Regions from separate parts of the Ensifer sp. EB106-05-01-XG146 genome, predicted to be linked through region 2. Evidence: predicted binding sites of a transcription regulator. Region 2 holds the regulator's gene; the other holds the start of a gene.
The links. The regulator PhoB, encoded in region 2, activates phosphate uptake and scavenging genes when phosphate is short. The targets are predictions, from matches to a motif close to TGTCATNNANCTGTCAT.
Positions count from the first base shown of each region.

Region 1: a site for PhoB is predicted at 1,664-1,680, ahead of AC3WVQ_RS04050 (PhoX family protein). Genes of this name have one in related genera too.

Region 1 covers NZ_JBYTDX010000001.1:833,392-847,981, reverse strand. The annotation lists gene AC3WVQ_RS04055 (DUF2339 domain-containing protein) at 1-1,560, opposite strand, end outside; gene AC3WVQ_RS04050 (PhoX family protein) at 1,756-3,768, shown strand; gene AC3WVQ_RS04045 (PaaI family thioesterase) at 3,949-4,458, opposite strand; gene recO (DNA repair protein RecO) at 4,475-5,221, opposite strand; gene AC3WVQ_RS04035 (L,D-transpeptidase) at 5,436-6,179, shown strand; gene AC3WVQ_RS04030 (SRPBCC domain-containing protein) at 6,283-6,765, opposite strand; gene AC3WVQ_RS04025 (ArsR/SmtB family transcription factor) at 6,816-7,139, shown strand; gene AC3WVQ_RS04020 (NAD-dependent epimerase) at 7,217-8,233, shown strand; gene rkpK (UDP-glucose 6-dehydrogenase) at 8,403-9,716, shown strand; gene AC3WVQ_RS04010 (hypothetical protein) at 9,750-10,067, opposite strand; gene AC3WVQ_RS04005 (Tex family protein) at 10,263-12,572, opposite strand; gene AC3WVQ_RS04000 (cyclopropane fatty acid synthase) at 12,713-14,020, opposite strand; gene AC3WVQ_RS03995 (glutathione S-transferase family protein) at 14,337-14,590, opposite strand, start outside.
Region 2 covers NZ_JBYTDX010000001.1:172,858-187,447, forward strand. The annotation lists gene pstC (phosphate ABC transporter permease subunit PstC) at 1-660, shown strand, start outside; gene pstA (phosphate ABC transporter permease PstA) at 657-1,979, shown strand; gene pstB (phosphate ABC transporter ATP-binding protein PstB) at 1,993-2,808, shown strand; gene phoU (phosphate signaling complex protein PhoU) at 2,859-3,572, shown strand; gene phoB (phosphate regulon transcriptional regulator PhoB) at 3,775-4,458, shown strand; gene AC3WVQ_RS00820 (GcrA family cell cycle regulator) at 4,527-5,048, opposite strand; gene AC3WVQ_RS00825 (aspartate aminotransferase family protein) at 5,470-6,669, shown strand; gene argF (ornithine carbamoyltransferase) at 6,774-7,691, shown strand; gene AC3WVQ_RS00835 (Hsp33 family molecular chaperone) at 7,990-8,979, shown strand; gene apaG (Co2+/Mg2+ efflux protein ApaG) at 9,038-9,430, opposite strand; gene AC3WVQ_RS00845 (hypothetical protein) at 9,429-9,602, shown strand; gene AC3WVQ_RS00850 (O-succinylhomoserine sulfhydrylase) at 9,658-10,842, opposite strand; SAM riboswitch at 10,887-10,965, opposite strand; gene AC3WVQ_RS00855 (2'-deoxycytidine 5'-triphosphate deaminase) at 11,040-12,137, shown strand; tRNA gene AC3WVQ_RS00860 (tRNA-Gly) at 12,219-12,293, shown strand; gene AC3WVQ_RS00865 (transporter substrate-binding domain-containing protein) at 12,438-13,271, shown strand; gene AC3WVQ_RS00870 (tellurite resistance TerB family protein) at 13,306-13,716, opposite strand; gene AC3WVQ_RS00875 (thermonuclease family protein) at 13,844-14,590, opposite strand, start outside.

The DNA.
Region 1 (14,590 bases), 660 kb from region 2:
TTGCGGATGGGCGACGAGCCGGCGCGACAGCACGAAACCGCCGAGTGCGACGAACAGCGCCGCAAGCAGCATTGCGGTGATCATCGCGGTGCGCCCGGGCAGGACGACTGCCGGAAGAGCGTCGGCCAGCGAGGGATCGAGATAGGCGAGCACGCCGCTCAGCGCCGTCAGGCTCCAGACGCCAGCAACAGCGCCGACCGCTGAAAGCACGGCGGGATAGACTGCCGTTGTCCGCCAGGCGCCCAACGCCGCCAGCGCCGCAACGACAACCGCAAACTCCGCCACCGGAAAGCGGACCGCATAGACTGCTGGGCTGATGAGGAGGAGCGCAAGCATGGTGACGACGATCGCGGCCGAAATGGAGATTGCCGCGTGCGGTGGAACGAACAGGCGTTCCCATGGCCCGACGACGGCCCGGGGTCGGGTTGTCGCTTCGGTCGACTCCGGCATTTCGGACCCTTCAGTCGCATCACGCATTTCGCGCGCTTCTGCCACTGGCTCCCGTTCGATGGCGGCCGGCCAGATAAGCCCGATGCCGGCGATCATCACGAGTAGGATGAAAGCGACCGGCCGTGCTTCGAAGGGCGATGCCGCAGCGACATAGGCAAGGCCCCAGAGCCCTATGCCAACATTGGCAAGCGTCGGCACTACGGTCCATTGGCGCAGCCGCGATGCAAGCAGGGTCGCGAGCCAAACGATCGTGAGGAAGCCGAAAAGAACCCAGGGGCGCGGTTCGTTGCTCGAAACCAGCGCCGGCGTGATCAGCGAGGCAAGCAGGCCGAGGCCAGCGAGCGCCTGCCCATGCAGCAGCGACAGGCCGACGGTGGCGAGCGAAATCGCCGCCAGGAGAACGAAGGCCGTGCCCGTGCCGATATATTCGTAGATGCCATAGGCGGCATAGGCGACCCCGAAGAGGGTGACGGCACCGGCCGCCGTCAGGATGCCGGGGATCATGGCGTTCTGGAATTCGTTGGCGATCACGGGCACCGCGCGCCGACGGATGACCTCGCCCGCCGCCATCAGCAGGAGGCCGAACAAGGCAGCAAGCGTCAGGCGAACCGCCGGGCTCAACAGCCCCGCATCGATTGAATACTTGACCATGAAGACGCCGCCGAGCGCCAACGCGATGCCGCCAACCCAGACGGCCCAACGGGCGCCGAGGCGGCTTTCCAGGCTTTCGGTCTGACGGGGTACGGTTGCGACCGGCTGCGGTGCTTCCGTGCCGGCAGCGATCGTCTCCTCGCCCTCGATTTTGGCCGCGGCTCCTTCCGCATCGCCGAAAATCCGCGCGCCCTCGCGCGCACTGGCCGAGAAGGCGGCAGCGGCATCGTCCAGCGTCTCTGGCTCCGGCGTCTCCGACATGGCCGGCAACTCGTCCGCAGCCGCAATCGCCTCGGTCGCCGTTTCAGCCGGGGCGCCTCCCCCCGGAGCGGCCTTCAGCGCCACGACCTCCGCCTTGAGGGCGGCCAGTTCGGTACCAAGACGCTCGGTCGTCCTGCGGTTGCCGAGATAGGCGGACAGGGCCAGAATAAAGGCAGCTAAAGCAATAAGTTCGAACATACTTTCCCCTGGCAGTCGCAATCGCCGGCGCGCGCAACCATACAGACTTTTATGCAAGCGCCAAATCTATAGACGGCCGAGCGCTGTAATCTCTTCACGGAAATGTCGCAGAACTGTCATGGGGCAGCTGGTACAGGCGGATGAACACCGCTGCCTCGCGCGGTGGTTTCCATCGTTCAACCAGGAGACCCGATCATGGACAAGCATCTCGCCCAGACGGAAGAGACCGAATTCAAGACGCTGACGGAACGCAGGGAAGAGCTGGAAGATGTCGGCCACAACTGTTCCGCCAATCCGACGATGGGCGACATCATCCACCGCCGCTTCTCGCGCCGGTCGTTCATCGGCGGCTCGCTGGCAGTTGCCGCGATCTCGACCACCGTCAGCCCGCTCGCTCTCCTGACCGCCGAAGAGGCACGCGCCGAGGACGGTTCGCGCTTCGACTTTACCGAGATCGAAGCCGGCGTCGACGAAAAGCACCATGTGGCCGAAGGTTACGATGCCGACGTCCTGCTTCGCTGGGGCGACAAGATCTTCGCCGACAGCCCGGAGTTCGACCCGAAGAACCAGACGGCCGCTGCCCAGGAAAAGCTGTTCGGCTACAACAACGACTATGTTGGCTTCATCCCGCTCGACGGCAGCGCCGACCACGGCCTGCTCGTCATCAACCACGAATACACCAATGCCGAACTGATGTTCCCCGCCTTCGCCAGCGTCGTGAAGGAAAAGGTGACGAAGGACGGCAAGGAAGTCGAGGAAGAGAAGGTCGTTCTCGGCGAATACAGCAAGGAGCTGGTCGACATCGAGATGGCCGCACATGGCGGCACGATCATCGAGATCCGCAAGGTCGACGGCAAGTGGCAGCCGATTCTCGACGGCAAGAACAACCGTCGCATCACCGTCAACACCGAGATGCAGATCACCGGCCCGGCCGCCGGTCACGACCGCCTGAAGACGCCGTCCGACCCGACCGGCAAAAAGGTGTTCGGCACGCTCAACAACTGCGCCGGCGGCGTCACCGCGTGGGGCACCTACATGATGGCCGAAGAAAACTTCAACGGCTATTTCGGCGGCGAGATTGCCGAGGACCATCCGGAATACAAGCAGCTGAAGCGGCTGGGCGCACCGGGCGGCCAGTATGAATGGGCGTCCTTCTACGACCGTTTCGACGTCTCCAAGGAGCCGAACGAAGCCAATCGCTTCGGCTGGATCGTCGAGGTCGACGCGCTTGATCCGACGTCGGTGCCGAAGAAGCGCACAGCCCTCGGCCGTTTCAAGCACGAAGGCTGCGAATCGATCGTCAACAAGGACGGCCGCGTCGTGCTCTATTCCGGCGACGACGAGCGCTACGACTATGTCTACAAGTTCGTGACCAAGGGCACCTTCAAACCTGACGATCGCGCCGCCAACATGGACCTCTTCGACGAGGGCACACTCTATGTCGCCAAGTTCGACGAAGACGGCACCGTCACCTGGATGCCGCTGACGCATGGCGAAGGCCCGCTGACCGAAGCCAACGGCTTTGCCTCGCAGGCGGACGTGCTGATCAACACCCGTCTTGCCTCCGACGCGCTCGGTGCCACCAAGATGGACCGTCCGGAAGACGTTCAGCCGAACCCGAAGACGGGCAAGGTCTACGTGATGCTGACCAACAACACCAAGCGCAAGGCCGAAGAAGTCGACGCGGCCAACCCGCGCGCCAAGAACGCCTTCGGCCACATCGTCGAGATCACCGAGACCGACGGCGACTTCGCGTCGCTGAAGAGCCGCTGGGACGTTCTTTTGAAGTGCGGCGATCCGAGCGTTGCCGAGGTCGGCGCTTCGTTCTCGACCGCCACCACCAAGAACGGCTGGTTCGGCATGCCCGACAATTGCGCCATCGACACCGATGGCCGCCTCTGGGTATCGACCGACGGCAACAACGAGAAGGACACCGGCCGCACCGACGGTATCTGGGCGATCGACACGGACGGCGCCGCCCGCGGCACGTCGAAGCTCTTCTTCCGCGTGCCGGTCGGCGCCGAAATGTGCGGCCCCTGCTTCAACCCGACCTCGGACACATTCTTCCTCGCCGTCCAGCACCCGGGCGACGCCGGCCTTGCAACTTACGAGACGCCGGCCACCCGCTGGCCGGACTTCCAGGACGACATGCCGGTACGCCCGGCTGTCGTCGCCGTAACGAAGCAGGGCGGCGGCCGCATCGGCTGATCAGGACTGCGATTACAAAGAGGAACGCCGCGCCATTCTGCGCGGCGTTTCTTGCTTCCGACATTGCTTGAGCGACGCAATTCCGAGCAGAAAACCGCTTCGCACTTTTCCTGGAATTGCTCAGCTTGAAGTGACGCAATTCCGAGCGGAAGACCGCTTCGCACTTTTCCTGGAATTGCTTTAACGCCTGAGATTGTCGATCGGGAAGATGGCGCAGGTTTCGGTGCCGTGGGCGAGCAACTTGCCGTTACGGTCGCGCAGCCAGGCTTCGGAGGTCGCGATGGTGCGGCCACGATGCACGATGCGCCCCTCGCAGAAGACCTCGCCCATATCGGGCAGTAGCGGCCGCACGAGGTTCACCTTGAACTCGACCGTCGTATAGGCCTCCCCAGGTTTGACGGTGGTGAAGACAGCGCAGCCGAGGGCCGAATCCATGATCGTTGCCGTCCATCCGCCATGCACTGTGCCAAGCGGATTGAGGTGTTCCTCGGTCGGCAGCCCCTTGAAGACCACCCGACCCTCCTCGACTTCGCTCAACCCGAACTTCAGCGTCTTCGACATCGGCGGCGCCGGCAGCTCGCCGCTCAAAAGATCCTGCATTGCCTTGAGACCGCCATCGCGGGCGACGCGGTCGAGCGACAGCACGCCGACGCCGGATACGGACATGCCGGGATAAAGCTCTTGGTACATCGATAACTCCTGGGAATCAGGCGGCTGAGGATTGCGCTTTCAGCGCCTTCAGCGCCGCATGGACGAAACCGTCGCGGGCGGAAGAAACGTCGAGACCGCGCGGCTCATAGACATGGCGGTGGAGGAAGAAGGCGGTCAGGCGGAAGGCGGCGGCGAGGCTGTCGTGATCCGCAGCCCTTCGCGCTTCGGCCGAAAGGAAGTCCGGCAACGCCAACATGCGGTCGGCATAACGCTCTCCGGCCTCCCGGCAGACCGCCCTGCCCGATTTCGGCGAGACATAGACGAGTTCGGTACGAGCGCCGGTTGCAACGCATTCGGTGAGATCGAGCCCGAAGCCGAGGTCGTTGAGGACTGCGAGTTCGAAGCGCACGAACAATTCTCCGGCGTCGGCGGGATCGGCGAGATGGTCGACGATGACGGTCAGCGCCTCGTAGAGATGCGGATGCGGGTCGCGCTCGGGAAGCAGCCTAAGAAGAGCGCCGAGCGCCTGGATACCATAGACCGAGGTTGCCGTTTCCATCAGCCGGGCGGCCCGCAGCTCCACCGGTTCGATCCGGAATTCGCCCATGTGCTCGTCGAGCCGGGCGCGCCAGGTGACCTCCACCGAGTTGCCCGGCTGCAGCACCGGCTGCATCGTGCGCGAACGCCCCGAGCGCACCATGCCGAGATGCCGGCCGTGGGTAGCGCTCATGACCTCGACGATGGCCGAGCTTTCGCCGTGCCGCCGGATCCCGAGAATGATGGCCTGATCGCTCCATTGCATGGCTATGGCATACACCCGCGGTCGAAAGCGGATCAAGCTGTCTTGCGGAAGCAAAATGCCATTGCCGACTGTAGCCTTTCGGCCACACCTAATGGTTGCCTCATTTGCGACATGCTGTCGCCGCCCCGACGCCGTCTTTGACATTAGAACGGAAGGGCGGCAAAAGCCGTGTCTCCCGCCCGAAAATGACAATCAGCAGGATCAGAACTTTATTATGTGTGTGTCCCGGAACAGCGCCGGCCGCCTGGCGCAGCTCTTCGCCCTTCTTCTCGCCACCTCGACGCTCGCAAGCTGCGTCACCACGTCGGGGCCAGCCAAGCCGAAGGGACCGGATCCATACTATGTGGCAATGTACGGCCCGCTGCCGAACGAAAAATTCCCGCTGGATGCCATCGACATCAGCAAGGTCGACAAGCGCTATCTGCGCCAGCAGGTCGCCTATCAGACGCATGAGCCGCCGGGCACGATCGTGATCGATACCCAGAACCGCTTCCTCTACCTCGTGCAGGATGGCGGCATGGCGATGCGCTACGGCATCGGCGTCGGCAAGGCCGGCCTTGAGTTCGAAGGTGAAGCGCGGATCGCGCGCAAGGCCGAATGGCCGCGCTGGACGCCTACGCAAGAGATGGTGGCGCGCGAGCCGGAACGTTACGGCCCGCTTGCCGGCGGCATGGAGCCGGGCGTGCGCAACCCGCTTGGCCCCCGCGCGCTCTATCTATTCCAGGGCAACCGCGACACGCTGTTCCGCATCCACGGCACGACCGAGGCCTGGTCGATCGGCAAGGCCGTGTCCAGCGGCTGCATCCGTCTCTTCAATCCCGATATCATCGACCTCTACAGCCGCGTACCGGTCGATTCGCGCGTCGTCGTGCTGCAGGCCGAACCGCCGATGACGGAGCCGGCCGGCGGCATTCCCATGGCGAGCGCCGCCAATGGCGGCCTTCCTCCGATGTATTGAGACGCCGAATGCTCAGCCGGGCGCGCCTCAGTGACGCCCGGCGCATTCAGGTACATTAACGCCCGTCGCTCAAGTCGGCGCCGCACTGCAGACGACCGGCCGGCTAGGCCTGCGGCTCGAGCGCCGGCTTGCCTGAGAGTTCGCTGAGGTAATAGCCGTCGCGCAGGTTGATGCCGTATTCGAGCCAGGCCTTCATACAGGCGAGCATCTGCGACCAGCCCTCGCAGTTGACGTAGGAGCTCTTCTGCCCCTGCGCGTTCTCGCGCCAGCCGGTTTCGGCGATCGTCACCATCGTGGCGCCATCCTCCAGCGGCTGGAAGCGCATCTCCACACGGGTCTGGTAGGCATCCTCGCCCTCGGCGACCATGGCGCCCCAGCAAAAGACGATACGCTCGTTGGGCTCGACCACCTCCACCTGAATCGGCACCTCGCCCCACCAGGTCACGGTTGCGCCGGCCACCAGCGGCCCGCTGATGCCGCCGAGCGTCACGAAGTAGCGGCTGAGCTGGTCCGGATTGACGACCGCATCAAAAACCTGGGCGACAGGGCGGCCGATCCGTCCGTTCACACGAAATTCAAAGGGCATGGCGTATTCCTCCTGTCGGGGCCAACAAGAGTATGTTATAGAAACATAACATGTCAACCGATTCGAAAGATGACCTGGTATTCAAGGCGCTCGCCAACGGGCTGCGCCGGCAGATGCTCGACGCCATGCGCCAGGAGCCGCAGACCACCGGCATGCTCTGCGAGCGCTTCAGCAATCTCGACCGCTGTACGGTCATGCAGCACCTGAAAGTCCTTGAGCAGGCCGAGCTCGTACTCGTCCGCCGCGAGGGGCGTGAACGCTGGAACCATCTGAACGCATTGCCGATCCAGGCGATCCATGATCGCTGGATCAGCCAGTATGCCGGCCATGCGATGTCGGTGCTGTCCGCCCTGCAACAGGACCTCGACCGGTAACCAGACCGATGGTTTCGGCTTTCAATCGATCGGCTTTCTTCGTATGAACGGCCGATACGTAAATTGGGGACATCGTCGTGCGCTACCTCATCACCGGCACCGCAGGCTTCATCGGCTTTCACCTCGCCAAGCGGCTGATCGACGAAGGGCATTTCGTTGTCGGCTTCGACGGGATGACCCCCTATTACGACGTGACGCTGAAAGAGAATCGGCACGCGATCCTCGCCCGCTCGAACGGCTTCAAGCCCGTCGTCGGCATGCTTGAGGACAGAGACGCGCTGCGCCGGGCGGCCGAGCTCGCCGAACCCGAAGTCATCATCCACCTCGCCGCCCAGGCGGGTGTGCGCTACAGCCTCGAAAACCCGAAGGCCTATGTGGATTCCAACCTGGTCGGCTCCTGGAACATGCTGGAACTGGCGCGGGAGCTTAACCCTAAGCACCTGATGCTGGCCTCGACTTCCTCGATCTACGGCGCCAACGAAAAAATCCCGTTTGCCGAAACCGACCGTGCCGACGAGCCGATGACGCTCTATGCCGCCACCAAGAAGTCGATGGAGCTGATGGCGCACAGCTATGCCCATCTCTACAAGGTGCCGACCACTGCCTTCCGCTTCTTCACGGTCTACGGCCCCTGGGGGCGGCCCGACATGGCGTTGTTCAAGTTCGTCGATGCCATCCACAAGGGACAGCCGATCGATATCTATGGCGAAGGCCGCATGAGCCGCGACTTCACCTATATCGACGACCTGGTCGAGAGCATTCTCCGGCTTTCCCATGTGGCGCCGGCGGAAGAAAACCGCGTGCCGGAGGAAAAGGCCGAGGACACGCTCTCGCGCCAGGGGCCTTTCCGCGTGGTCAATATCGGCGGCGGGCAGCCGGTCGAACTGATGACCTTCGTCGAAACGGTCGAGAAGGCGGTCGGCAAGCCGGCGGTGCGCAACATGCTGCCGATGCAGCAGGGCGATGTGCCCCGCACCTACGCCTCCCCCGACCTTCTCGAAGCGCTGACCAATTTCAAGCCCTCGCTTTCTGTCGAAGAGGGCGTGGCGCGCTTCGCTGCCTGGTACAAGGATTACTACAACGCGAACCGGTGAGCCGCTCACCCGCTACTCCCCACGGATTATTCTGCTGGCGGGACGGCTTGCTTTAAGCGCAATCGAGCATAAATGGGTGTGAACCTGAGCGCATAAGCAATTGCAAAAATACGCAATTGCACGTTCTATGAACTGAGTTCGCTGTGGAACACAACAAGGGAAAGAGCCTATGAAAATCACGATGATCGGCGCCGGCTATGTTGGCCTTGTTTCCGGCGTGTGTTTTGCGGACTTCGGTCACGACGTCGTTTGTCTCGACAAGGATGAGAGCAAGATCGACGCCTTGATGCAGGGGCGCATTCCGATCTTCGAACCCGGCCTCGACCAGTTGGTGGCCAGCAACGTCGCTTCGGGCCGCCTTACCTTCACGACTGATCTCGTTGCCGCCGTCGCCGACAGCGATGTCATCTTCATTGCGGTCGGCACGCCGTCACGGCGCGGTGACGGTCATGCCGACCTTTCCTATGTGCATGCGGCTGCGCGCGAGATTGCCGAGAACCTCAAGGGGTTCACCGTGATCGTGACGAAATCGACCGTTCCGGTCGGCACCGGCGACGAGGTAGAGCGCATCATCCGCGAAACCAATCCGGACGCCGATTTCGCCGTCGTTTCCAACCCGGAATTCCTGCGCGAGGGTGCCGCGATCGAGGACTTCAAGCGGCCCGACCGCATCGTCATCGGCCTTTCGGGCGACGACGCGCGGGCGCGGGACGTGATGACCGAGGTCTATCGTCCGCTCTATCTCAACCAGTCGCCGCTGGTCTTCACCTCGCGCCGTACGTCCGAGCTGATCAAATATGCCGGCAATGCGTTCCTCGCGATGAAGATCACCTTCATCAACGAGATGGCGGATCTCTGCGAGCGGGTCGGTGCCAATGTCCAGGATGTCGCCCGCGGCATCGGCCTCGATGGCCGAATCGGCTCGAAATTCCTGCATGCCGGTCCAGGTTACGGCGGATCGTGCTTCCCGAAGGACACCCTGGCGCTGGTGAAGACCGCGCAGGATTATGACAGCCCGGTGCGGCTGGTCGAGACGACGGTGGCCGTCAACGACAACCGCAAGCGGGCCATGGGCCGCAAGGTCATCGCAGCGGCCGGCGGGGACGTGCGCGGCCGCAAGATCGCGATCCTCGGCCTCACTTTCAAGCCCAACACCGACGACATGCGCGACAGCCCGGCGATCGTGGTCGTCCAGACGCTGCAGGACGCTGGCGCCCATGTCATCGGCTATGATCCGGAGGGCATGGAAAACGCGAAGAAGGTGATCGACGGGATCGACTACGCCAGCGACCCCTACGAGGCCGCCAACGAAGCCGATGCGCTGGTGATCGTTACCGAATGGAACGAGTTCCGGGCGCTTGATTTCCGCCGGCTCAAGACCGTGATGAAGACGCCCATTCTCGTCGACCTCAGGAACATTTACCGCGAGGACGAGGTGGTGAAGCACGGCTTCAGCTATTCGAGCGTCGGCCGGTCGCTCTGACAGGAGCGGCTGCGCCCGCTCAGCCCCAAGAAGCTAGGCTTTCGGTATCGGCAAGGGTGGCAGGGTTTCCCAGCTCTTGCCGGCAAGGATGACGCAGCTTCGCCCATTGACGTCGGTGACGATCAGCGTCCAGCTGCCGTTGTCGGCAGCGTAGATCTCCATGATCGCCTGCTGGTTGATCAGCGCGGTTGCCGCCTGCTTCTCTTGATATAGCCGCGTCAGAAACGCGATCACTTCGGACCGGTCGGCACAATTGACCGGAGCCTGGGAGATCGCGGGAACGGGACGCGCCGCCACGCCCGCCGCCAAGAGGGCGACCAATGCCAGGCCGCGGATCGCACTGCCCACCATCACCGAACTCCTTTCACCGGACGCCCGGCGAAGGAGTTTGCGTTGACCTTTCCGTCGCCGGCCGGCTGCGGCATGGGCACAATATATCCGCGCCGCCCTGCAGTCAGTATGGTGGAAAGGCCGGATTATTACAATTAGCTAATTTATAGAGCATGCGGCCGGGGACGCCGGATGCGCCCGCGGCGAAGGCCTGCCCTATTTGCGCTTCATCGCTTCCATCAGCGCCGCACCGAAGGCGCCCTGAGCCGGTTGCTGCGGCTTCTGCTGGCGCGGGGCGGGACCACGATTGTTGTTGCCGCCCGGCGCGCCCGACCGCGGCTCGCGGCCCGTCTCGGCGCCACCATCCTTGCGCATGGTGAGGCCGATCCGCTTGCGCGGAACATCGACCTCCGTGACACGAACGGTCACCACATCGCCGGCCTTTACCACCTCATGCGGATCCTTGACGAAGCGGTCCGCGAGCTGGGACACGTGCACGAGGCCGTCCTGGTGCACGCCGATGTCGACGAAGGCGCCGAAGGCGGCGACATTGGTCACGGTGCCCTCGAGCTGCATGCCGACCTTCAGGTCCTTGATGTCGTCGATACCGTCGGCGAAGGTCGCGGTCTTGAAGCTCGGGCGCGGGTCGCGACCGGGCTTTTCCAGTTCCGCAAGGATGTCCTTGACCGTTGGCAAGCCGAAGCGCTCGTCGACGAAAACCTTCGGATCGAGGCTCTTCAGCGCGACGCTGTCGCCCATCAGCGCACGTACGTCGCGACCACAGGCAGCAACGATCTTCTTGGCGACCCCATAGGCCTCCGGGTGGACCGAGGAGGCGTCGAGCGGCTCTTTGCCGTTGGGAATGCGCAGGAAGCCCGCGCACTGCTCGAAGGTGCGCGCGCCGAGCCGTGGCACGTTCAACAGTTCCTTGCGGCTCGCAAACGGGCCGGTCGCATCGCGATGAGCGACGATCGCCTCGGCGGAAGATTTGCCGAGGCCTGAAACGCGCGCCAGCAGCGGCGCAGAAGCCGTGTTGACATCGACACCGACGGCATTCACCGCGTCTTCCACCACCGCATCCAGCGAACGGCTGAGCTTCGACTGGTCGACATCGTGCTGGTACTGGCCGACGCCGATCGACTTCGGCTCGATCTTCACGAGTTCGGCCAACGGATCCTGCAGGCGGCGGGCGATCGAGACCGCACCGCGCAGCGAAACGTCGAGACCCGGGAATTCCAGGGCGGCGGTTTCGGAAGCCGAGTAAACCGAGGCGCCGGCCTCGGAAACGATGACCTTGGTCGGCTTCGGCGCCGGGAGCTGCGAGAGCATGTCGGTCACGAGCTTTTCGGTTTCGCGGCTGCCGGTGCCGTTGCCGATGGCGATCAGCTCCACCTTGTGCTTGCGAATGAGCGAAGCGAGTTCCGCCTGGGTGCCACGGACATCGTTCTTCGGCGGAAACGGGTAGACGGTTGTGGTTTCGAGCAACTTGCCGGTGCCGTCGACGATGGCGACCTTGACGCCGGTGCGGATGCCCGGATCAAGCCCCATGGTCGCCCGCGATCCCGCAGGTGCGGCCAGCAGCAGATCCTTGAGGTTGCGGGCAAAGACGTGGATCGCCTCTTCCTCGGCGCGCTCACGCAGTTCGCGCATGAGATCGAGCGACAGCGACATGGAGAGCTTCACGCGCCAGGTCCAGCCGATCATCTCGGCAAGCCACTTGTCGCCCGGCAGGTGGCCACCGACATTGTAGGCGGCGGCGATCATGCGCTCGACCGGCTTGACCGGCGAGGTATCGTCCTGGTCGACGACGATATCGACGGACAGCACCTCTTCGTTCCAGCCGCGCAGCATGGCCAGGGCGCGATGGCCTGGCGTCGTCGCCCAGCGCTCGGAATGATCGAAGTAGTCGGAGAACTTGGCACCGGCCTCCTGCTTGCCGTCGACGACCTTGGCGCGCAGGAAGGCGGCCCCCTTCATGTGGTTGCGCAGGCGGCCGAGCAGATCGGCATTCTCCGTCATGCCTTCGGCGATGATATCGCGCGCACCATCGAGCGCCGTCTTCACATCGGCCACCTCTGCAGTCAGGAAGGCCGCGGCGCGGTCGGCAGGTGCTATGGAGCGATCAGCAAGGATCGCTTCTGCCAGAGGCCCGAGGCCACGCTCGCGGGCGATTTCCGCCTTGGTGCGGCGCTTTGGCTTATAGGGCAGATAGATGTCCTCGAGTTCGGCCTTGGTTTCGACGGCGGCGATCTTGGCTTCGAGTTCGGCGGTCAGCTTGTCCTGGCCGCGGATCGATTCGAGGATCGATGCACGGCGCGCCTCGAGTTCGCGCAGATAGGTCAGCCGTTCCGAAAGCATACGCAGCTGCGTATCGTCGAGCCCGCCCGTCACTTCCTTGCGGTAACGCGCGATGAACGGCACCGTGGCGCCCTCGTCGAGCAGCTCGACCGCCGCGACGACCTGCGAAGGTGTCGCCTTGATTTCGCTGGCGATGATGGCGGCGATGGGTTTTGCAGGGCTGGCCATATGGGAATTCCGTCTTTGCTGTTTGATTGGCGACCATAAAGGCGCAGACCTTGAAGGCCAAGTGAAGGCCTTCAGCGGAAAACCGGAACTCCACAGAAGATGGATCGGCCGCCCCGCTTTCAGGCGGGACGGCCGATGGTTCAGCACGCCATGGCGGCAGGCTCGACATGCTCCTGCTCGGGCACGACGTCCCAGGTGTTGACTGGCTCGAGCGGCGGCCGGCGCTTTTCGAACTCGATCAATTGCCGCTCCCTCTCCTCGATATAGCCGCGCGAGGCAGGGACGGCACCGAGAGACGGTGAGATCTGCAGCTGGAAGATGAAGTGCTTGTCGTAGAGGAAGGCCGTCTCAGACGCAGCCAGATAGAACTCCCACATGCGGAAGAACCGCTCGTCGTAGAGCTTGATCGCCTCTTCGCGCCGGGCGACGAAGCGCTCGCGCCAGGCTTTCAACGTCCAGGCATAGTGCATCGGCAGGATTTCGACATCCTTCACCAGCAGCCGCGTGCGCTCGACGGAAGGCAGGACCTCCGAAATCGCCGGGATATAGCCGCCGGGGAAGATGTACTTCTCGATCCACGGGTTGGTGGCCCAGGGCTTGTAGATCTGGCCGATCGAATGCAGCAGCATGACGCCGTCGGGCTTCAACAGCGCGTTCATCTTGCCGAAAAAGTTGCCGTAGTTGCCGGTGCCGACATGCTCGAACATGCCGACCGAGACGATGCGGTCGAACTGCCGGCCCTGCAGAGTGCGGTAGTCCTGCAGTTCGAAGCGGACCCGATCGGAGAGCCCACGCCTGGCGGCACGATCCCGCGAGACCTTCAGCTGCTCTTCGCTGAGCGTGATGCCGGTGACCTCAACGCCCGAGGATTCGGCCAGATACATGGCCATGCCGCCCCAGCCGGAGCCGACCTCCAGCACCTTCTGGCCCGGCTCCAGCAGGAGCTTTGCCGCGATATGCCGTTTTTTGGCGAGCTGCGCGGCATCGAGCGATATGCCCTGCGGTTGAAAATAGGCGCAGGAATATTGCCAGTCCTCGTCGAGGAACAGGTCGAAAAGCTTGCGATCAAGGTCGTAGTGATGGGCGACGTTGTGCCGGTTACGATTGACCGGGATTCGGCTCAGCAATTGCTGACGCAACACATGCCACAGGCCGGTCATCGTGTTGGTGGCATTGGCCGCGTTCTCGATGCCGTTTTCCTTGACGATCGAGAGCACATCAAAGATGTCGCCCTTCTCGATGACGACACGCCCGTCCATATACATTTCACCGAAACGAAGACCGGGATCACGAACGATCGCCGCCTCCGCCTCCGCATCGATGATGCGGATTGATGCCGGCTTTCCGCTGCCGTCACCCAGGATCACTTTTTCACCGGAAGAAAATACAACCGTCAGGTTACCGTTGCGCACCAGACGGCGAAGCAATGTCAACAATGCTGCATTCATATCCCACCCCTACCAGAGCTACCGAACGTGTCCTGGTGCATGAGAGATGCGAAGGGTCGGCTCTTTCGGGGCTTCAGGAGTGGTTGCGCGGGGCGCATCGGGAACAGGCGCCAGCGCGTCCGGAAGCGGCGAGAACCGGCACGGGCGTAGCCTCACGGGTATCCGGCGGGCACATCGCCGCGAATTCGTCAGGCAGCCGCCATCGGGCTCCTATCCATCAGAACTCAAAATAAGGTAGGAAGCTTCGATCGATTGACAATGGGTTCTTTATGGCCCCTCATAAATTTGTTTCCTTAGCAAATGCTGAGAAACAAACCTAGATTTCAGCGACGCCTAGACCGGGTAGACGCGCGCGGTCATGGGGCCGGTCAAAATCGAGCAGCGGGCCTGCCGGAACGATGCGCGTCGGGTTGATGTGGACGATGCCATAGTAGCCGCGCTTGATATGGTCGATGCGTACGCTCTCGCGGATGCCTGGCCACTGGTAGATCTCGCGGAGGTAATTCGACAGCGCCGGATAATCCTCGATCCGGCGGATGTTGCATTTGAACGCCCCGTGATAGCCCGCGT
Region 2 (14,590 bases):
GGCCTCTTCGCGGCGATCTACATGGCGGAATATGCAAGCCCGCGCTTGCGTTCGACCGCAAAGCCGCTGCTCGAAGTGCTCGCCGGCATCCCGACCATCGTCTACGGTTTCTTTGCGCTGGTGACCGTTGGCCCGTTCCTGCGTGACATCTCCGCCCAGATGAACGGTCTCATGACCGGCAACTACCAGAACTTCATCCAGGCACAGAGCGTTCTGACGGCGGGCATCGTCATGGGCATCATGCTGATCCCATTCGTGTCGTCGCTGTCGGACGACATCATCACCCAGGTGCCGCGGGCACTTCGTGACGGCTCGCTCGGCCTTGGCGCCACCCGCTCGGAGACGGTCAAGAAGGTCATCCTTCCGGCAGCCCTCCCGGGCATCGTCGGCGCGCTGCTGCTCACCGCCTCGCGCGCCGTCGGCGAGACCATGATCGTGGTGCTGGCAGCCGGTGTGGCGGCCCGCATGCAGATCAATCCCTTCGAGCCGATGACGACGGTGACCGTTAAGATCGTCAACCAGCTGACAGGTGACCTCGAGTTCACCTCGCCGCAGACGCTGGTGGCCTTTGCACTGGGCATCACGCTCTTCGTCATCACGCTCGGCCTCAACATTTACGCGCTCTACATCGTGCGCAAATACCGGGAACAGTACGAATGACCGACATCGCTTCCCCGACCGTCCGGATCTCCGCCCGTCCCGCATCCGCCAAGCGCGATATCGGCATCAAGCGTCGCTATGCTGCCGAACGCCGGTTCCGCTTCTACGGCATGGCCGCGATCAGCACCGGTCTCTTCTTCCTGGCATTGCTGCTGTGGACCGTCTTTTCCAACGGCTACACCGCATTCCAGCAGACGACGATTACGCTGCCGATCGAATTCACCGAAAAGGTCATCGACCCCAAAGGCGAACGCGCGACCGACGGCAAGGTGCTGATGACCGCCAACTATCCGCTGTTGGTGCGCGACGCGCTCGTCAAGCAGCTCGGCATCGACGCCACCAAGCGGCCGCAGGTCAAGCAGGCGACCGACATGGTTTCCGCGAGCTCCCGCACGCTATTGCGCGACATGGTCGCCGCCGACCCGTCGATCATCGGCAAGACGGTTCCTGTCACGCTGCTGGCCGAGGCCAACATCGACTCCGCCTTCAAGGGCCAGATCGATCTCTCGGTCGATGAGGGCAAGCGCAAGGTCAAGGACCAGCAGGTGACCTGGATGAACGAGCTGGCGAGCGCCGGCATCCTGAAGAAGAGCTTCAACACCGGCATCTTCACCTTCGGCGCCTCCAGTCGTCCCGAAGCGGCAGGCGTCGGCGTCGCTGCCCTCGGCTCGCTCTACATGATGCTGATCGTGCTGGTGCTGTCGCTTCCGATCGGCGTCGCCGCCTCGATCTACCTCGAGGAGTTTGCGCCGAAGAACCGGCTGACCGACCTGATCGAGGTCAACATCAACAACCTCGCGGCCGTTCCGTCGATCGTCTACGGCCTCCTGGGTCTCGCCGTCTTCATCAACTTCGCCGGCATGCCGCGCTCGGCAGCCGTCGTCGGCGGCTTCGTGCTGACGTTGATGACCCTGCCGACGATCATCATCGCCACCCGTGCGGCGTTGAAGGCGGTCCCGCCGTCGATCCGCTCGGCGGCCCTCGGTCTCGGTGCGTCGAAGATGCAGACCATCTTCCACCACGTGCTGCCGCTGGCGATGCCGGGCATCCTGACCGGCACCATCATCGGTCTTGCCCACGCGCTTGGTGAAACCGCGCCGCTGCTCCTGATCGGCATGGTCGCCTTCGTCGTCGATTTTCCCGGTTCGCCGATGGAACCGTCGACGGCACTGCCGGTGCAGATCTACATGTGGGCCAATGAGGCGGAGCGCGCCTTCGTCGAGCGCACCTCCGGCGCAATCATCATTCTTCTCATCTTCCTGGTCGTCATGAACCTTGGAGCCATTCTGTTGCGACGTCGCTTTGAGCGCCGCTGGTAGTGAGGTAATTACTATGAACATCATGTCAGAAGCAGCAGTCGAGAAGGCTCTGGATCAGAAAATGAACACCGTGCCCTACAAGATGATCGGCAAGGATGTGTCGGTCTATTACGGCGAGAAGCGTGCGCTTTTCGACGTCAACCTCAACATCCGCGAGAACACGGTCACGGCGCTGATCGGTCCTTCGGGTTGCGGCAAGTCGACCTTCCTGCGCACGCTGAACCGCATGAACGACACGATCGAGAACTGCCGCGTCACCGGCAAGATCACGCTCGACGAGGACGACATCTACGACCCGACGATCGACGTCGTCGAACTGCGCGCCCGCGTCGGCATGGTCTTCCAGAAGCCGAACCCGTTCCCGAAGTCGATCTACGACAACGTCGCCTACGGCCCGCGGATTCACGGACTTGCCCGCACCAAGGCCGACTTTGACGAGGTGGTCGAGACCAGCCTGCAGAAGGCCGGTCTGTGGAACGAGGTAAAGGATCGTCTGCAGGAGCCCGGCACCGGCCTTTCCGGTGGTCAGCAGCAGCGTCTCTGCATCGCGCGTGCCGTCGCCGTCAGCCCGGAAGTCATCCTCATGGACGAGCCGTGCTCGGCTCTCGATCCGATCGCGACCGCCAAGGTCGAAGAGCTCATCCACGAGCTGCGCACGAACTTCACGATCGTCATCGTGACCCACTCGATGCAGCAGGCCGCCCGCGTTTCGCAGCGCACCGCCATGTTCCACCTCGGCAATCTCGTCGAGGAGAACGACACCGACAAGATGTTCACCAATCCGGATGACCAGCGCACCCAGGATTACATCATGGGCCGCTTCGGCTGAGGCCGCATAAGGCTGCAACAGTAACTGCAAAGCGCCCGTAAGGATCGACGATCATGTCCATGCATATCATGTCCGCCTATGACGAAGAACTGAAGTACCTGACGCGCCGCATCTCGGAGATGGGCGGCCTCGCCGAACAGATGGTCGCCGAGTCCGTTCGCGCGCTGGTCAACTCCGACCTGGCTCTCGCACAGAAGGTGATCTCGGACGACACCGTCCTCGACGACGCCGAGCGCCAGATCGGTGAGAAGGCGATCGTCACGATCGCCAAGCGTCAGCCGGTCGCCGCCGACCTGCGTGAGATCATGGGGTCGATCCGCATCGCCTCCGATCTGGAACGCGTCGGCGACCTTGGCAAGAACACCGCCAAGCGCGTGATCGCGGTCGCCGGCTCCGGCATTCCGCGCAAGCTCGCCCGTGGCCTCGAGCATCTGGCAGAGCTCGCTCTCGTCCAGCTCAAGGAAGTGCTCGACGTCTACGCCTCGCGCTCGCCGGAAAAGGCCAACAGCATCCGCGAGCGTGACGAGGAGATCGACGCGATCTACACCTCGCTGTTCCGCGAGCTCTTGACCTACATGATGGAAGATCCGCGCAACATCACGCCCTGCACGCATCTTCTGTTCTGCGCCAAGAACATCGAGCGCATCGGCGACCACGCGACCAATATCGCTGAGACGATCTATTACATGGCGACGGGTGCTCAGCCGGAAGGCGAGCGTCCGAAGGATGACACTACGTCGACGCTGGGCTCGGTCAACGACTGAGCGCCAAGCGCGCCGTAAGCATGCATGCCCTTTGAAATCTGATCCGGTCGCGGCTTCGGTCGCGGCCCCGAATTCCTGTATCTGAAGCATGCGGTTTTCGCCCCGCCTTTGAAAACGGCGGATGTGCTCCAGATTTAGAGTGTCTGAGCGCCGGCCGGGCCGATGAGCCCAAAGGCCGCCCGCGGTAAGGAGACGTTACCTGATGTTGCCAAAAATCGCCGTAGTCGAAGACGAAGAGGCGCTGAGCGTTCTGCTGCGTTACAATCTGGAAGCCGAGGGCTTCGACGTCGATACGATCCTGCGGGGCGACGAGGCGGAGATCCGGCTTCAGGAGCGGCTGCCCGACCTGCTTATCCTCGACTGGATGCTGCCCGGTGTTTCCGGCATTGAACTTTGCCGTCGGCTGCGCCAGCGTCCGGAGACCGAACGTCTGCCGATCATCATGCTGACGGCGCGCGGCGAGGAAAGCGAGCGCGTCCGGGGTCTGGCGACGGGTGCCGACGACTACGTGGTCAAGCCCTTCTCGACGCCGGAGCTGATGGCGCGCGTCAAGGCGATGCTGCGCCGGGCAAAGCCCGAGGTGCTGTCGACGCTGCTTCGCTGCGGCGACATCGAACTCGACCGCGAGACCCACCGCGTTCATCGCCGCAGCCGCGAAGTGCGCCTCGGCCCCACCGAGTTCCGTCTTCTGGAGTTCCTCATGTCCTCGCCGGGCCGCGTCTTCTCTCGCTCGCAGCTTCTGGATGGCGTCTGGGGGCATGACATCTATGTCGACGAGCGCACCGTCGACGTGCATGTCGGTCGTCTGCGCAAGGCTCTGAACTTCTCGAACATGCCCGACGTCATCCGCACCGTTCGCGGCGCCGGCTATTCGCTCGAAAGCTGAGCGGTCTGAAAGTCGCCAAGAAAAAAAGGGGCCGATCGGCCCCTTTTTTATTGATGCCGTCCAGCTTCTCAGCGGGCCCTGCGGCGCTCCCCCGACGGCTGGTAGGCCAGCCGCGCATGGAAGGTGCAGTAAGGCGAGGCTTCCGGGGAATCGTTGCCGCAGAAGTGAAACTCTTCCTTCAGCGGGTCGCCGATCGGCCACTTGCAGGTGCGCTCGGTGAGCTGGGTCAGCTCGAGGCGGCGCGACATCGGCACGACAACGTCGGTGCGGGTGCTGAAATCCTGCTCGGCAACGAGATCGACTTCGATTTCTTCCTTGAGAACGACAGCGCCGGCCGCGCGTGCAACCGGGCGGGTCGAAACGCGCGAAGCGTAGTTCGGTGCGCGCGGTGCCGAAGTCGGGCGCTTCGGACGGGCTGCTGTCGTGGTGCTGCCGCCGGCCTTGGCGCGACCTGGCAGGCTCAGGCGGTGAACCTTGCCGATGACAGCGTTACGGCTGACGCCGCCGAGCTGCGCCGCGATCTGGCTTGCGCTCAGGCCCTCGGACCAAAGCTTCTTCAGTTTCTCCACCCGCTCGTCAGTCCAGTTCATTTCTGCACTCTCCGTTCTCAGCGTTGGGGATGGCAGAATCCCTCACCGCACCCCGGCTAAACCCCGGGGTTGCAAACGCGATAACTCTTTTGGTGACTAGGTCCGCCGCATGCGTCTAGTAATTGAATGTTAACGTACTGACCGCTGGACTCTGTGGCAAGAGTCCCGGGAATCAGGCCGAATCGATTTCGTAGTTTTCCCCAACTTGCTCGGCCAGCGTTGCATTTTTGCAAGCCCTCCCGGACGATTTTTCTGCTGCCAGGAATCGACCCTTCATGTTGCGCTGCAAGGCTTGGTTTTGTTGACATTGCAGCGCGAAATGGGAATAGTGCCTGCGCCGCCGAAAGGCGGCATTTTTGATTTTTATCGGCCCGCGTGAGGCGCGGGATCGATGTCGATCTGGAGTGAAGGAGAGCCTCGCATGACTGCAACCACGCCGCTTTACGATACCTACATGCGCGCGCCGTTGCGTTTCGAGCGAGGAGAGGGCGCCTGGCTGATCGCTGAAGACGGCACGCGTTATCTCGATTTCGGTGCCGGCGTTGCCGTGAACTCGCTCGGCCACGCGCACCCGCACCTGGTCGAGGCGCTGAAGGCGCAGGCCGACAAGGTCTGGCACCTGTCCAACCTTTATGAAATTGCGGGCCAGGAAAGCCTCGGCCGCCGGCTGACGGCAGTGACCTTTGCCGACAAGGTCTTCTTCACCAATTCGGGCGCGGAAGCGCTGGAATGCGCCATCAAGACGGCACGGCGTTACCACTTCTCCAAGGGCCACCCGGAGAAGTTCCACGTCATCACCTTCGAAGGCGCCTTCCACGGCCGCACGATCGCGACGATCGCCGCCGGTGGTCAGCAGAAATACATCGAAGGTTTCGGGCCGAAGGCGCCGGGCTTCTACCAGGTTCCGTTCGGCGACATCGCCGCGGTCAAGAATGCGATCACCGAGGAAACCGCAGCGATCCTGATCGAGCCGATCCAGGGCGAGGGCGGCATCCGTCCGGCGACCAAGGAATTCATGCAGGAACTGCGCGCGCTTTGCGACGAGTTCGGCCTGCTCTTGATCCTCGACGAGGTCCAGACCGGCGTCGGCCGTACCGGCAAGCTGTTTGCCCATGAATGGGCGGATATCCGTCCGGATATCATGGCGGTCGCCAAGGGTATCGGCGGTGGCTTCCCGTTCGGCGCCTGCCTCGCGACTGAGGAAGCCGCATCTGGTATGGTGGCGGGCACGCATGGCTCCACATATGGCGGCAACCCGCTGGCCATGGCCGTCGGCAACGCCGTGCTCGACGTCGTTCTGGCCGACGGATTCCTGACGCATGTGCGCGATGTCGCGCTGGTCTTCCGCCAGGGCCTTGCGTCGCTCAAGGACCGTTTCCCTGATGTCATCGAGGACATCCGCGGCGACGGTTTGATGCTGGGCATCAAGGTGAAGGGCCCTTCGGCCGATCTGCTGAAGGAAATCCGCGCCGAAAAGCTCCTGGCCGTGCCGGCGGGCGAAAATGTGCTGCGTCTGCTGCCGCCGCTGACCGTGACGGCGGAAGAGGCGCGCGAGGGGCTCGCACGTATCGAACGCGCCGCCGAGGCGGTTCGCAAGGCAAGCGGCAACGCCGCGGCCTGAAGGTAGCGACCCAGGGACGACTAAGGCGTTAGAATGACCTTCGTGCGGGCACGTGGATAGCGTGCCGCACCAGGGACCGATTTTTCAGACAGGAACCGAGTACGATGGCAGGCACCAGACATTTTCTCGATCTTTCGGCCATGACGGCCGCCGACCTCCGGACGATCATCGACGATGCGCGCGTCCGAAAGGCGGCGACCAAGGCCGGAACTGCCGAGAAGCCGCTCGCCGGCAAGATGCTGGCGATGATCTTCGAAAAGCCCTCCACCCGCACCCGCGTTTCCTTCGATGTCGGCATGCGCCAGCTCGGCGGCGAAACCCTGTTTCTGTCGGGCACCGAAATGCAGCTCGGCCGCGCCGAGACGATCGGCGACACGGCCAAGGTGCTCTCGCGTTACGTCGACGCCATCATGATCCGCACCACCGACCATCGCCGCCTTCTGGAACTGGCCGAGCATGCGACGGTCCCGGTCATCAACGGCCTGACCGACGATACGCACCCCTGCCAGATCATGGCCGATATCCTGACCTTCGAGGAGCATCGCGGTCCGGTAAAGGGCAAGACGATTGCCTGGACCGGCGACGGCAATAACGTGCTGCATTCGCTGATCGAAGGTTCTGCCCGCTTCGGATACCGCATGAACATGGCCGTGCCGCTCGGTTCCGAGCCGCAGGACAAGTTCCTGAACTGGGCGCGCAACAATGGCGGCGAGGTCCTTTTGTGTCATGACGCCGAACAGGCCGTCGCCGACGCCAATTGCGTCGTGACCGACACCTGGATCTCGATGAACCAGGAACATCGCGCCCGCGGGCACAACGTCTTCCAGCCCTACCAGGTCAATGAAGCGCTGATGAAGCGTGCGGCCTCCGATGCGCTGTTCATGCACTGCCTGCCGGCGCACCGCGGCGAAGAGGTCACCGACGAGGTCATCGACGGCCCGCAGTCGGTGGTCTTCGACGAGGCGGAAAACCGGCTGCACGCACAGAAGTCGGTCATTGCCTGGTGCATGGGGCTCGTCTGAGCCGGCTGCCCGGTCGCGCGCGACGGCGAAGAGGCTTCAGTGCGCTCCGCCGAGCGTGCGCCATATAGGGGCGTGTTCACCGCACTTGACATTGTCCACGTGCGACACGATTTAGGCGGCATACGGGCGCTCCTGAAAGTAGTGAGCGCGCAACCGTCGAGGTGGTGCGTTGCTATGGCGGCGGCACATACCTGGTGGACAATCCGTTTATCGCGGGATCAACTGAGACAGCGAGCACGTTGCGCGGGGATAGCAATATCTCTGGTGCAGCTTGGTGGCTGAAGGCAAGGAGCAAGACATGACTGACATGACGCCAGGGCTTGGTGAGTTCGACTTTGCCGGTGACGATCACGTCGTGCCTTTCCAGGTGGAAGGCCTCGACGTGCGCGGCCGCGCCGTGCAGCTCGGCCCCATGCTGGACGCAATCCTCGAGCGCCACAACTATCCGCTTCCGGTCGCGCGTCTGGTTGCTGAAACCGTTGTACTCACCGTGTTGCTCGGGACCTCGCTGAAGTTTGAAGGCAAGCTGATCGTCCAGACTCAGGGCGATGGCCCTGTCGATCTGGTGGTCGCTGATTTCTCGACGCCGGATCGCGTGCGCGCCTATGCCCGCTACGATCAGGAAGCGCTTGCCGCTGCCGAAAAGGACGGCCGGACCCTTTCGCACGAGCTGCTCGGAAAGGGCGTGCTCGCCTTCACCATCGACCAGGGCGCCCATACCCAGCGTTACCAGGGGATCGTTGCGCTCGACGGAGCGACGCTGGAAGAAATCGCCGGCGTCTATTTCCGACAGTCGGAGCAGATCCCGACCAAGGTGCGCCTTGGCGTGGCCGAGCTTCTCGATCGCGACGAAAACGGCAAGCCGCGCCATCGCTGGCGCGCCGGCGGCATGGTCGCCCAGTTCCTGCCGGAAGCGCCGGAACGCATGCGCCAGCCCGACCTTTCCGGCGGTGATGGTGATGATGGTGAAAGCGCGTTCGGTGACGACGATCTCTGGGCCGAAGCCAAGGTGATGGTCGAAACGATCGACATGGACGAGTTGACCGATCCGATGGTCGGAACCGAGCGGCTGCTCTATCGCCTGTTCCACGAGCGCGGCGTCCGCGTCTACGAACCGCAGGCGGTCTACGACCGCTGCAGCTGCTCGCGCGAGAAGCTTCAGTCGGTGTTGTCCAACCTGAGCACGGACGACCTCGAAAGCACCATCGACGATGGCGAAGTCAAGGTGACCTGCGAGTTCTGCTCGACGACCTATCGCTTCGAAGCAAGCGAGGTGCGCCCGCAGTAGCGGGCGCTTCCGGCCGACTGGCCGCGATTTAGAGCGACGCTAGTCCGAAGGACGCGCTTCAGTTCAGGGTGCGCACGAGCCCGGGTGAATCGAGCGAGAAGGCGGGGATGGCAACGTTGAAGGTCTCTCCGCCTTCCGATTCCATGCTGTAGTGGCCGAACATGACGCCTGAGGGCGTATCCAGAGGGCATCCGGACGAATACTCATAGGTATCGCCGGGATTGAGCAGCGGCTGCTCGCCGATGACGCCCGGACCGCTGACCTCGTCGACTTGCCCGTTCTCATCGGTAATGTGCCAGTAGCGCGTCATCAACCGCACGGACGCGTCCGAGTGGTTTGAGATGACGATGCGATAGCCCCAGACATAGCGGCCGTCATCGGGATCCGACTGCTCTTCGAGATAGTACGGCTCCACCGTAACTTCTATGTCGCGGGTCAAAGCGCGATACATGGGCATCACCTTGCTTCAGGTCTTTCAGGGTATTCTACAGCAAGATGGTTTCGTCAAGAATAACGGCAAGATTGTGCGATCCCATGATGGGACGGATGGCCGTGCTGACGCGATCGAGCGGGTGAAACGTGCCTGGCACCTTGGCGCCGCGCCGCCGGAAACCATCTCGTGATGGCCGGCAAGCGGCGTCGGCCGCCGTTGATCACGGCGGCCGTGTCTTCGTAAAATCAGGACTTCACGGCCTTCAGCGCGCGGGCGAAATCTTCCACCACATCGTCGCTGTCCTCGATGCCGGCCGAGAAGCGCACGGTTCCAGCGGAAATGCCGAGCTCTTCGCGGGCCTCGTCGGTCAGGTTCTTGTGCGTGGTCGTTCCCGGATGGGTGATCAGGCTCTTGCTGTCGCCGAGGTTGTTGGAGATGCGCACGATCTCCAGCGCATTCTGCAGCGCGAAGGCTGCATCCTTGCCGCCCTTCAGTTCGAAGGCGACGAGCGTCGATCCGCCGGTCATCTGCTTGGCGATGATGTCGGCCTGCGGATGATCCTTGCGGCCAGGATAGATGACCTTGGCGACCTGCGGCTGTTCTGCCAGGAAGTCGGCCACGCGGCGGGCCGTTTCCGTCTGCTGACGCACGCGTAGCGGCAGCGTCTCGATGCCCTTCAGCAGCGTCCAGGCGTTGAACGGCGACATCGCCGGGCCGGTGTGGCGGAAGTAGTCGTGCAGGTGCTCGTTGATCCATTCCTTGTCGGAAAGCACGACACCGCCGAGACAACGGCCCTGACCGTCGATATGCTTGGTGGCGGAATAGACGACGATATGGGCGCCGAGTTCCAGCGGCTTCTGGAAGAGCGGCGTCGCAAAGACGTTGTCGACGACGACCTTGGCGCCGATCTGGTTGGCGAGCTTGGCAACGCCGGCAATGTCGATGACTTCGAGCGTCGGGTTGGTCGGGCTTTCGAGGAAGAAGACCTTGGTGTTCTTCTGGATCGCCTTTTCCCAGTTGGCGAGGTCGCGTCCGTCGACCAGCGTGCACTCGATGCCGTATTTCGGCGCCAGCGTCTCGACCACCCAGCGGCAGGAGCCGAAGAGGGCGCGGGCGGCGACGATGTGGTCGCCGGCCTTCAGCTGGCAGAGAATTGCGGCGGTGACGGCAGCCATGCCCGATGCCGTGGCGCGCGCATCCTCGGCGCCTTCCAGCATGCACATGCGCTTTTCAAACATGTCGTTGGTCGGGCTACCGTAGCGGGCGTAGATGAAGCCTTCGGTCTCGCCCTTGAAACGAGCTTCCGCAGCTTCCGACGTCTCGTAGACAAAGCCCTGGGTAAGGAAGATCGCCTCGGAGGTCTCTCCGTGCTGGGAACGGGTGGTCCCGCCATGGACCAGTTGCGTTGCGGGGCGCCAGTTTTTGCTCATGTGACGGTCACTTTCAAAAACAAAAAAACCGGCCGCGTGAAGGGCCGGTTTGACACCCGGCCTTTTTAGCTACTTGTTTAACGTGGCTGCAAGCCGACCGGCCAAATCACCACGGGATAAAGCTTCAATACTGCCAGGGTACGCTTGCGTCAATTCCCGGAGTTTGGTTTTGTCTCGCAACTGAAAAGAGGACTGCAATGGGCCGCGACACTGGGATTTTGGCCGATCGCGCGATCGCCGCGCTGTTAGAATCGGGACGCCTCAAAAGCGAGAAGCCGCTGGATGTCGATCAGATCCAGCCGGCAAGCCTCGACCTGCGCCTAGGCTCGAAGGCTTTCCGCGTCCGCGCAAGCTTCATGCCAGGCCCGTCTCACCTCGTTGCCGACAAGCTCGACCGGCTGAAGCTGCACGTCGTCGATCTGACCGATGGCGCGGTGCTGGAAACGGGCTGCGTCTACATCGTGCCGCTGATGGAAAGCCTGGAACTGCCTGAGGGCATGTCGGCCTCGGCCAACCCGAAAAGCTCGACCGGTCGCCTCGACATCTTCACCCGCGTCATCACCGATCGCGCCCAGGAATTCGACAAGATCCCGGCCGGCTACAGCGGTCCGCTCTATCTCGAAATCAGCCCGCGCACCTTCCCGATCGTCGTGCGCCGAGGCTCGCGCCTGTCGCAGATCCGCTTCCGCATGGGCCAGTCTATTCTGTCGGAGCAGGAACTGCAGGCGCTGCACGAGAGCGACGTGCTGGTGGCGAGCGACAAGCCGAACGTCAGCGGCGGCGGCATCGCGCTGTCGATCGATCTGAAGGGCACCGGGCCCGAAGGCCTGATCGGCTATCGCGGCAAGCATCACACCGCCGTCATCGACGTCGACAAGAAAGCGCAGCACGCGATCTTCGATTTCTGGGAGCCACTCTACAGCCGCGGCCGCGACGAACTGATCCTCGATCCGGATGAGTTCTACATTCTCGTCTCGCGCGAGGCGGTGCATGTTCCGCCGCTTTATGCGGCCGAGATGACGCCGTTCGATCCGCTGGTCGGCGAGTTTCGCGTGCATTATGCCGGCTTCTTCGATCCGGGCTTCGGCCATGCCTCGGCCGGCGGCACGGGCAGCCGTGCCGTGCTGGAAGTGCGCAGCCACGAGGTGCCGTTCATCCTCGAACACGGCCAGATCGTCGGCCGCCTGATCTACGAACACATGCTGGAACGGCCGGATGGTCTCTATGGCCTCGGCGTCGGCTCCAACTACCAGGCGCAGGGCCTGAAGCTCTCGAAGCATTTCCGCGCCGAGTAGGGGATTTTGCAGCGCCCCTTACGCGATCCCGCGCAAGGGTGCTTGACAGATCGCCCCGGTTCGGGAAGTTTCGCAGGCGCCGCGGGTGTAGTTCAGCGGTAGAACGCCAGCTTCCCAAGCTGGATGTCGTCGGTTCGATCCCGATCACCCGCTCCATTCTTTCTCGTCCCGTTCCTTGTGTAACCGCGTTCTCGTGGCGGCCTATGGTCAGCTGCGCTGCGGCCGGTTACTTTACCGCTCGATGAATCACCGCGGTTCCAAGGGCCGCCCCTGCCACATGAGACGTGCCGGCCGCTGCCCATGAAAGTTCTTTCCTTTTTCGCCCTTTGCGTATCCTTGATCGCGACGCCGCTTGCGGCCGAGGCTAAGGATCTGCCGCTGCTGTTCGACGCGCGCGAACGCATCGCCAAGCCCGACCTCACGGGCCTGGCGCGCCTGCGTTTCCTGACGACGGTGGACTTTCCGCCGTTCAACTTCATCGACCAGTCCGGCAAGCTTTCGGGATTTCATGTCGATCTCGTGCGCGAGATCTGCCGCGAGCTCGACATCGAGGCCAAATGCCAGATCCAGGCCGTGACCTATGCGGAGCTGCTGCCGGCACTGGAAGAGGGGCAGGGCGAGGCGGTGGCCGCCGGTATCGCCGTCGGTCCGGAACTGCGCCAACGCTTTGGCTTTTCCCGCGCCTTCATGCGGCTTCCAGCGCGCTTCGCCGTCAATACCAAGGCGGCCGGCGCAGTCTCGGCACCGAGCGATCTCAAGGGGAAGCCGGTCGGTGTCGTCGCCGGAACCACGCATGAGGCGATGTTCAAGGCGTTTTTCCCAAAGATCGAGGCCAAGGTCTATCCCGACCGCGAGGCCATGCTGACGGCTCTGCAGAAGGGCGATGTGCCGGCGGTGTTTTCCGACGGCATGCAGCTGTCCTTCTGGATCTCGGGTAGCGCTGCTGGCGGCTGCTGCACGCTTGTCGATGGCGCCTACTTCTCGCAGCGCTTCCTCGGTGAAGGCCTGACGATCATGAACCGCAAGTCCGAGCCTGCCCTGACCCAGGCGATCGATCACGCGCTGCTGGCGCTGTCGCGCAGCGGCCGCTTGGAGGAAATCTACCTGCGCTACTTCCCGAACGGAATCTATTAGGCGCCAGAACTTTTCGGCGTGATCACCGGCCGGCCTATCGGCGGAAGCGGGCGAGCGCGCCGCGCTCGATAGCGGCGCAGGTCAGCTTGTCGAGGCCAAGCCGGTCGCGCAGCAACTGCAGCAGGCGGATTTCTTCGTTGCGGATGCGCTGGTCGGCGGCCGCGATCTCGACGGCGAGCGCATAGGCCGTCTCGTGGAACTTCTCCGGCAGCGCTTCGCGCACGATCTCGAGCATGATGTCGAGCCCCTCGGGCGCCGCCAGCTGCGCCGAGCATTCATGGCCGATATGGACGAGGCTGTCCTCGTCGAAGCCGTCGAACACGGGCAGGAATTGAACCAGCCGGCCGATGCGGGCAAACTCGTCGTCGCTCATCTCGCGGTCGACCGCCGACATCATCACCATGACATAGATGAGAGCTTCGTGGTGGCTGAGGCTTGGTTGCATGGGCTTTCCGGCGGTAGAGCGATTCCAGGGATGGCACGGTTCCTGATCCGGAATTGCGTCGTTTCAAAGAGTTGAGCCGTCTGCCGCTTTCGGCAGACGGTCGAGAGCTGGGAATTGTCGCGGCTATTTACAAGTCCGGCTGCGAAGCGTCCACTCCGATGCCGAGGGTCGGATCGTCGAATGTCATCGGCGTGTGGCTGAGGTCGCGCGGATCGTCACCGTAAAAACCGAGTTTCGCCTGGCGTGCTGCGTCGGCGCGTTTTTCGAGGGTCGAGCCGGGAACCGGCGTTGCCCAGCCATTGTCGACGAGCCAGGTGGCAAGATCCTGTCCGCCAAGCGTGCAGGAGGCGGTGGCCGAAGGGCCGGAATCTCCTTCGGGCAGATCGCAGCTGACCGCACGTGCGCGCAGGAAGTTTCTGAAGGCGGTTCGCGCGACGATGCCGCAGGGCCAGCTCTTGCCGGCGCTTTCGCAGGTCCGCTCCGCTTGTTCCGGCTCGATGCCGTCGATCTGCAGCGTCAGCTTGTCGAACTGGATCACACCGGCGGCGACCGCGACCGGGCGATAGAGTACGGTCGGCCCGGCGGCCTTCGCTTCCTTCTTCGGTTCCGACAACGGCGCACGCGGTTCCACCCGTTCGAGCGGCGCACTGGTGACCGTATCGGGCAGGCCGAACTGCTGTGGCTCGATGGCGCGTGCCGCATTTTCCGTCGTGGGCGATTGTTCGCTGGTCGTCGCCGCGCCGCCGGGATCGAGCGGGACCTCGTCGTCGGCCTGATCCGGCGTCGCCTCGAAATCTGTCATGTCGGGCGTTTCGAGAACGAGTTCCGGTGTGGCGGCGGTCTCACGGTCGCGGATGGCAACAGCGCCCGCATA